Regions from separate parts of the Robertmurraya beringensis genome, predicted to be linked through region 2. Evidence: riboswitches for the same ligand, from Rfam matches in the RefSeq annotation. Region 2 holds a riboswitch; each other region holds the start of a gene.
The links. Region 2 has a riboswitch for cobalamin ahead of ACFFHF_RS01975 (ABC transporter substrate-binding protein). Riboswitches for the same ligand answer to the same signal wherever they lie in the genome.
Positions count from the first base shown of each region.

Region 1 (2,177 bases), on a different contig from region 2:
ATAGAACATGTATGGTGTACCTGTTTCTAACTGTGCGACCATGATTCGGGCCATAATATCCATTGCACGGTAGGTTTTTCTTGGTAAAAGAGGCTGATTCACCGCTTCTTCGTATTTTTCCGTAAAATACTTTCTATCATTTTCATCATAAAAGTCTTCAAGTCCAAGAGGTGTTCCATTTTCGTCCTTCCAGCCCATCAGCTGCTTTACTTGGTGTGGACAGAATGTATGCCATTCCCCGATGCTTCTGCCATTTTCATCTTTTTCTAAAAGTTTTTCCATAAATAAATCTGGAATGGTGACTCCAGTGAAAATATCGTGAGCCTTTCTTCGTTCATCTCCGTTATTGGTTTTTAGCTCAAGGAAGCCATTCATCACGTCTTTATGGAATATATCTAAATAAATGGCGACTGCTCCTTGTCTTTGCCCCAATTGATCGACACTTACAGCCGTATCATTAATCAATCGAATCCAAGGTACAACACCAGAGGACATCCCTTTGAACCCTTTGATATCGGAACCTAACGCACGAACCTTTCCGTAATAAATTCCGATTCCACCGCCTTCTTTACTTAAGCGAGCGATATCCCAATTGTTCAAATAAATCCCGTCAAGCGAGTCATCCACTGTGTCAATAAAACAAGAGGACAGCTGACCAAAGTTCTTCCCTGCATTGGATAAGGTTGGTGTTGCGACAGTCATATATAAATGGCTTAATGCCCAATAAGCTTCTTTTACTAACTCTAGTCTCTGGCCTTTCGATTCGTTCATCATGATAGTCATGGCAATCACCATGAATCTCTCTTGCGGCAATTCATATACCTTTCGATCATGATCTCTTGCAAGGTAACGATCGGCAAAGAGGAACAGACCAATATAGTTGAAAAGCTGATCTCGTTCCGGATTGATTCCCGCTGCTAATTGTTTAATTTCTTCCTCTGTATACATTTGCAGCAGTTTTGGAGAGTAAATTCCTTTCTCCGTTAACGTTGCTAGCAAATCGTAAAAGTCCCCATATGTATATGTGGAATCGTAGTTTCGGTTTTGTGAAGCTTGTTTGTATAGTTCCGTTAAATAGATTCGTGCGGCAACAAAAGTCCAATCCGGCTGGTCCATCGCGATTTTATTTAAAGAATAAAATAAAGCTTGTTGGCTCACTTCTTTTTTTGCTGCCTCTAATTCATTGATCATTTTTGTTATCTCTGTCGCGTCTAACTGATAAGTTGAAGAACACTCTTCAATCGCTCTTAACACCGACTTATAATCTTCATGTACATCTACTACTGTCATGCTCGTCCCTCCTGAAAATAAAAAATCCGCTAAGGTGGGTCCTTGAGCGGATGAAACGATTTCAGCAAAAGACAAACAGGCAAACACGATTTTGTCTTCTGTCGCCATCGTCTCATCTTCCCAAGTCCCCGAAGAAGTTGAAACATCTTAAGTAAGATAGGTCTCCTGACTTATGCTTCACTCTACTTTGAACCCTTCCCATTTAGGCAACTACTTCTCGTAAGCAAACTACACAGTGGTTTGTTCATTTTGTCAGCATTTACAGGTGCGGGGGCAGTTCTGGTCTTTCACCAGATTCCCTATTAAGCCGTGCGGCATCTTATCTTAAGGCAACAACACTATATATAGTTGGAATTTAATTTTATATACCCATATCTAGATAATACAAATTTAATACTAAAGGTAGTTTAGTAGATTAGCAAGTAGAAAATGTTTGTTTTGGTAAAATATTGTTGTTGACTTCGGGAGGACATGGGGTCTGTAGCTACTCACTATCGGCTGTGGATCAGGTTAAGCAACCGATCTGATAAATAGACGGAGGTATTCCGCTTAATTAGTAATTTTTTCTAAAAAAGACCTAAATAGACGGAGAGATTCCGCCTATTGTCTCAGAAAAATTGAAAATAGGGGTTTTTTCTTTGGATAAGCGGAAAACCTCCACTTATTTACCCCAAAACGAACTCCGTTCTACATTTAACGTAAAAATCTCCGGTTATTTTACTTTTGCTGGTTACTTGATTAAGGATAAGACAAATTTCAATATCTTCATGAACACCGTACTTCAAAACAGACGGTGAAGGTATCCCAATCAAAAGCACAACTAAAAAAGAAGAACTCCTTTTCATTTTCAAGGAGTTCTTCTTTTTTATATTTAATTCTCAGCTAAC
Region 1 covers NZ_JBHLUU010000123.1:28,878-31,054, reverse strand. The annotation lists gene ACFFHF_RS20545 (ribonucleoside-diphosphate reductase subunit alpha) at 1-1,290, opposite strand, end outside; cobalamin riboswitch at 1,430-1,627, opposite strand; gene ACFFHF_RS20540 (DHA2 family efflux MFS transporter permease subunit) at 2,162-2,177, opposite strand, start outside.
Region 1: it holds a riboswitch for cobalamin, as region 2 does, so the genes downstream of both, ACFFHF_RS20545 (ribonucleoside-diphosphate reductase subunit alpha) here and ACFFHF_RS01975 (ABC transporter substrate-binding protein) in region 2, are expected to answer to the same signal.

Region 2 (2,177 bases):
TTCTGTATCAGACTTTGGATGCTGTGGGATCTCTTCGACAAAGGTACGATAATTTAGCTTATGAATTTGCTCCATTTCTTCTTCGCTTCTTGCAATTTTAAAAAGCAAGCCCATTTGGTTTCCCCCTAGTCTTTTTCTTTTATATTTGTTCGATGAGCAAAAAGAATCGTAATTATGGTGAGTGCAATTATGCCGACGCCGGTGTATGTATAAGACTCAATAAAGAAATAGATTGGAAGAATGCATAGGCTTAGCAGACCAGAAATCGTAAAGCTGCGAAAAAAGGGATAGGTGATGGCGAAGCTAACGAGTATGACCACGATTACGGTCGGTTCAAAAGCAATGATTCCTCCGAGAAAGCTAGAGATTCCTTTTCCGCCCTGAAAGGAAAGGGTGATGGGCCAAATATGTCCTACAAGGACAAATAGAAACCCCGCTAATTGAATCTCCTCTGAAAAGCCTAACATTCTGCCAAGAAAGATAGCTGCTGCTCCTTTAGACGCATCTCCTAAAAAGGTAGCGAGAAAGGCCGTCTTATTTAAACTTCGCCCGATATTACGAGCACCCACGTTTCCACTGCCGACCTTCCGAATATCCATCTTCCCAAACAGTCTTCCAATAATGTATCCAAACATGATGCATCCAATGAAGTAGGATAAGAAGAAATAAACCACTACTACCATAGACATGACCTCCGCGCTATGTTGTATATATTCCATATTATGCTAAGGAAAACCTCTTCACAATAAGAAGTTACTGTCCGCCCCAGAAGGACAAAGCCGCAAAAAGTGTCCACGAGTGGTGTCAGACACCCTCCGTGGACATTTTGGCCATTTTTGTCCACGAAGGGTGTCTGACACCTTTTTGTTAAAAAGGGTTGCGTTTTTGGGGTTTGGTTGGTGTATAATCAGACGTAGCAGAAAATTTCATAATTCGACTAGTAGTAGGTGTCTTCATTATTGAAGACTTAAAAAGGAAGTTGGTGAAATTCCAACGCGGTCCCGCCACTGTAAATGGGAGCAAGCTGCAAGTATACCACTGTACATTATATGTATGGGAAGGTGTAGCAAGCAATGACCATAAGCCAGGAAACTCGCCTATTGCTATACACCGAATTTCCTACGAGGATAGGAGTGGTGTGGCAGACCCTTACCTATTATTTTATTTCTAATCAGTGTAAAACGTCTATCATACCAACATCTTCCTGCCTTTGTAGGAAGATGTTTTTTATTTTTTACATTATACAGGGGGAAAGAACATGCGCCAAAAGTTTTACGCACTATTTGCATTACTCGTACTATCACTAGGGATTCTTGCTGGTTGTGGGAGCACAACGGAAAACACAGAAGAAAACCAAAACACAGAAGGCCAAACGGAACAAACGGAAAAAGCGGCCTTTCCAGTTACGATCAAAGATGCATTAGATAATGAAGTTGTAATAGAGGAAGAACCAGCATCAATCATTTCTCTAATTCCTAGTAACACGGAAATTATTTACGAATTGGGATTAGGAGATAAAGTTGTCGGGTTAACAACAAATGATACGTACCCAGAAGAAACAGCAGAGGTTGAAAAAGTAGGAGATTTCAATGTAGATATTGAAAAAGTTATTGCACTTAATCCAGATTTAGTGTTAGCACACGAATCTTCAGCAGCCTCTTCTGAAGCTGGTTTTCAGCAAATGAGGGATGCAGGTATCAAGGTGTTCATCGTAAATGATGCCGTTAATTTTGTAGATGTCTACGATACAATTGGTATAATCGGTCAACTGACAGGAACAACAGAAGAAGCAGAAGCGTTAACTGCTGACATGAAAGCTAAAATTGAAGAAATTAAAGAAAAAGCAGCTACAGTGACAGAAAAGAAAAAGGTATATATTGAAATATCTCCAGCTCCAGATATCTATTCAGTTGGTAAAAACACATTCATGGATGTCATGCTACAAACCATAAATGCAGAAAATGCTACGGGAGATCTTGAGGGCTGGCCAAGCATTGACCAAGAATCTATCCTTGAACGTAATCCCGATGTCATTATTGCTACTTATAATTACATTGAAGACCCTGTAGGTCAGCTAATGGCAAGAGAAGGTTGGGCGGATGTAAGTGCGATCAAAAATAAGCAGGTGGTTGATGTTAATCCAGATCTTGTTAACAGACCAGGTCCAAGGGTCGTTG
Region 2 covers NZ_JBHLUU010000010.1:50,729-52,905, forward strand. The annotation lists gene ACFFHF_RS01965 (aminotransferase class V-fold PLP-dependent enzyme) at 1-114, opposite strand, end outside; gene ACFFHF_RS01970 (glycerol-3-phosphate acyltransferase) at 126-683, opposite strand; cobalamin riboswitch at 929-1,115, shown strand; gene ACFFHF_RS01975 (ABC transporter substrate-binding protein) at 1,259-2,177, shown strand, end outside.

Region 3 (2,177 bases), on a different contig from region 2:
ACTCCATTTTTCATGCTGATTAAAAGACGCATCTAAATTGATAAAGTTTGGAAAGAAACGTTTTGCCGTTACGCGACAGGCTAATCGGAATAAATCATAATTAGAATCGCCCTCTTTCAAATTGACACCGTCTTTCACTTTAAAAATTTGAATGGGAAAAATAGCTGTTTGCCCATAACCAACACCACGTTCTGTTGAAAGGAGTAGCTGCTCCATCACACATCGTCCCTCTGGAGAGGTATCTGTCCCATAATTAATAGAAGAGAAAACGACTTGATTCCCGCCGCGCGAATGAATGCTGTTCATGTTATGTATAAACCCTTCCATCGCCTGATACACCGTATTTATCGTACGATTTAACGCATATTGAATGACTCTTTCCGCTCCGGTCAAACCGTCCAAATCATTTTCCTTATAAGCAGAAATAGGTACAGCCTTTAATTTGTCAAAATCACTTCCCGTAAATTCACAAGCCTTCTTTAATTCTTTTTCATAAGTTACTTTAACAAATGGAGCCATATAGAAATCAAATGCTGGGATGGCTTGTCCTCCGTGCATTTCATTTTGAGCAGTCTCGAGAGAAATACACGCCATTATTGCCGCCCCATGAATCCCCTTGGGACGACGTAGTGCAGCATGATTCACCTCCATTCCATTCTTGAGCAGTTGATCAAGCGGATGTTGTAAGCAAGTTAAGCTTCGAGTTGGATAATAATCCAGATCATGGATATGGATCGCTCCCGTTCGATGCAAGAAATGATGTTCCGGTTTCAGCAATTCGGCTGTCGTATAAGCTTTTGTTGTTTCACTTGCAAACTTCATCATCATACCCGAAGGTGTCTCCGCACTCATATTGGCATTTTCCTTCGTAATATCGTTTGATTCCGCTCTAATAATTGATGCAATCGTTTCAAATGATTTTCCATTTCTAGCTTTCGTTCTTTCTTCATGGTATAAAATATAGGCAGTTGCTACGTCCAATCTTTCATTCTTCACTAGTTCCATTTCAACAATGTCTTGAATTTCATCTACTGAAATTTGCCTTTGTTGAATTTGTGTATGTAAAGCATCCAATACCTTTTGAGCTAGGTTTGTTGTCATTCCTGGTTCTGTAGCTTTTTCAGCCTTTTCAACAGCCTGTATGATTTTTTCAGGGCAAAACGGAACAATACATTTATCTCGTTTGATTACTTCTTGTAAGGTATTCATCATTTGCAAAATCATCACGTTCTTTCGTAAAAAGTATGTGTAAGAAAAGAATGGCGGTTGATTACCTTTTTAATAGGAAGATTCTCCAGTAGGTCAGATTGTTTTAGCATAAAGTTTCATAAAACCCCTCTTTTTGTCGTCAAATAAAAAAGCTATCTCATTGAAAGAGATAGCCTAAAATGGAAACGTTCAGAAATAAAAAAATGGATACGTCTCCATTCCTCAATCCCCGAAGAAATGATTCATCTGTTTTATATAGGCAGGTCTCCTGGCTTTGCTTCATTCTCCGATTCCCTTCCCATGCAGTTGCATAGTGGCATTGAATCATCGTCAGCTTCACAGTTGCGGGGACAGCATCGGAATTACACCGAATTTCCCTATTAAACTACATATAGTAGTACCTGTATAAAACGAACACCATATATTGTTTTCAATAGAATCAAGTGTACCACCCTTGAAATGGAAAGTAAATCTATAAATAGGAAGTTCACGAAAATGTAAAATTTAGACTTCTTATTCATGTACCCTCAAAGGTTATTGATGATATGTTAAAAGAGTTGCATACACATAGAGATCAAATAAACGATTTGCTTCACCATTTAACCATGACCCCGGATATTGTTGGAATGAATCCGATACATGAAATGTAACCGAAAGATATCTCTAGTACCATCCTTACTTTGTTAGCCAAAAAAATAAAGCATTACCCCTGATTTGAGGTAATGCTCTGATATTTTTTACATCATTTAATTTAGGGATGTTGCACTTTTCGTCTTTTGTCCTTTAAAAATAAGTTGATCCAGTGCAAAAGCATTAGAACCTGTTAGAGCAAGAGATACGGCCATTACTAAAAATGCTAAATCCAATTCATATCCAGCCATTTGACCATTTCCTAAAAAACCTGCCGCTAATTTCACTTTTAAGATGGCTCCGAGCATAAGTACCGCAAAAAGAACGGAAACCCATCT
Region 3 covers NZ_JBHLUU010000025.1:33,171-35,347, forward strand. The annotation lists gene ACFFHF_RS08540 (anaerobic ribonucleoside triphosphate reductase) at 1-1,212, opposite strand, end outside; cobalamin riboswitch at 1,451-1,629, opposite strand; gene ACFFHF_RS08545 (DoxX family protein) at 1,956-2,177, opposite strand, start outside.
Region 3: it holds a riboswitch for cobalamin, as region 2 does, so the genes downstream of both, ACFFHF_RS08540 (anaerobic ribonucleoside triphosphate reductase) here and ACFFHF_RS01975 (ABC transporter substrate-binding protein) in region 2, are expected to answer to the same signal.

Region 4 (2,177 bases), on a different contig from region 2:
CATTTGCAATTTTAATAGCTGATCTCACAATGGGAAGTGCAATTGCCGTCCCACTTCCTTCTCCAACACGAAGGTTTAGATTAACAAGTGGCTGTAATCCTAAAAGTTTATTTACAAAGATATGACCCGGTTCCACTGATTGATGTGATGCAATAAGATAATGCACACATGCGGGAGTCATACGAACCGCTGTCAACGCAGCCACAGCTGTGATGAAGCCATCTATTAAAACAGGGACTCGTGCTGCTGCAGCACCCAACACAATCCCAGCAAGTCCTGCTATTTCTAATCCCCCGACTTTTGCCAAAACGTCAATCGGATCAGCTGGATTGGGTTGATTTATTTCAATTGATCTTTTAATAACGTTGGCTTTTTTTACTTTTTCATCTGTATTTATTCCTGTTCCAAACCCAACGACTTGATCAACAGATAACTGCCCGAGTACGGCGACCATCGCACTACTTGCTGTGGTATTTCCGATTCCCATTTCTCCAAGTGCTAAAAGTCTCGCACCTTTCTGTATAGCTGACTGTGCTACCTCAATTCCTACTTCTATCGCCGAAACTGCTTCTGTCCTTTCCATAGCTGGTCCTTGCACCATGTTATTTGTTCCAAAGCGTATTTTTCTGTTGATTAAACCTGGAAGTTGCAACTCTCCATTAATCCCTATATCAACAACCTGAACTGAGGCATTTGAAGCTCGGGATAAAACATTGATCGCTGCTCCACCTGTAATAAAATTTCTAACCATTTGCTGAGTAACTTCTGATGGATAAGCTGAAACTCCTTCTACAGTTACACCATGGTCTGACGCCATTAACACTACCATTGCTGGGTCAATATTAGGTTGTGCATTTCCAGTTATACCTGCTATTTTAATCGCTAGTGATTCTAACAAGCCTAAACTTCCGAATGGTTTAGTTAGTGAGTTTAAATGTTGTTCCATTTGTTCCTGAGCTTTTGTGTTCAAACCATCAATTAAACTAATTGTTTCCTTTAATTTTTTCATAATTAACTTACTTCCTCCTTTAATGGTAATTCCCGACCATACAAAAAAAACCCAGCTTAAATAAGCTGAGGTCTTGCCATAACCACATTGTAGAACTTCTCTTAGGCAGGTCTCCTGACTCCGATTCATCACATGCTGCGCCTTCCCAGTTTCCCAGTGGCATTGCAGCAGCTCCTCGACTACAGTGGCGGGCTCCGCGTTGTTTTAAACTTCCCTATTCTCCTATACTTAGGCACCTAATGAAGACATTCTATAAAACTACGTATTAGTAAACCATAGAATAGTTAAAATGACAATCTTTTCATGAATCGTATTTTTATCGCAAAAAAATATAGTTATTTTTCCTAGAACTTGTGGAGAAGATTGGAGGTACACAAAGTGGTTACATGGTAGCACTTTGCCTTTAATAAGATTGTAGCGGAAATTGAATGACAGATAATAAATTTGTTAATGTTCGTAGTGAATTATGAAATTGATTATTCAATTAAAAAACCTTATTTTATTAAAAACGCGGTCCTCACGAAATTGTTAGGTGGTGCATTAGGAGCGAAGTTCACAGGCTTTTCTTCACCCACATCGTTTATTATAGGGGCTGGGATGGTATCAAGAGGAGAAGTTGCTATAATTATTGCAGCAACTGGACTACAAGAAGCTCTGTTACAACCATAATACTTCACTTCAATTATTATTGTAATAATATTTACGACTTTAGTTGCACCTCCAAACCTCCAATGTTAAAGTATTTAATACAAGGGGAATAAAAAAGGAATATATTTGTTCAGGTCACTTAATAGTTGTCACTGGCAACTGAATTAAAAAGGAGGGCATTCCTGTAATAAAGCTAAGTTTGTGAAGATATGCACTTATACTATAGTCCTTTAGTTGAAGAAGGTAATAAAATTGGACCACACATATTTAGATATGTGTGGTCCTTTTAGTGTCAACTATTTCACTTTCCTAACCTAAATATAATCATGTTCTATAAATATATGTACGATCGAGATGTTACTGGACTAGTAGCTGAGTAAACAAATCGGATATTTTTACAGCGTTACACAAAAGTGAATCAAAATCGGCAAAAATAGGTGCTTAAAGAGGAATTTAGGGATATGTCAAAATAGGAGTGGATGTTAACTGAAGGAATTTATTAGAGGTTTTATAACGAAAT
Region 4 covers NZ_JBHLUU010000079.1:1,693-3,869, reverse strand. The annotation lists gene cobT (nicotinate-nucleotide--dimethylbenzimidazole phosphoribosyltransferase) at 1-1,009, opposite strand, end outside; cobalamin riboswitch at 1,097-1,264, opposite strand; gene ACFFHF_RS12210 (cation:proton antiporter domain-containing protein) at 1,460-1,678, shown strand.
Region 4: it holds a riboswitch for cobalamin, as region 2 does, so the genes downstream of both, cobT (nicotinate-nucleotide--dimethylbenzimidazole phosphoribosyltransferase) here and ACFFHF_RS01975 (ABC transporter substrate-binding protein) in region 2, are expected to answer to the same signal.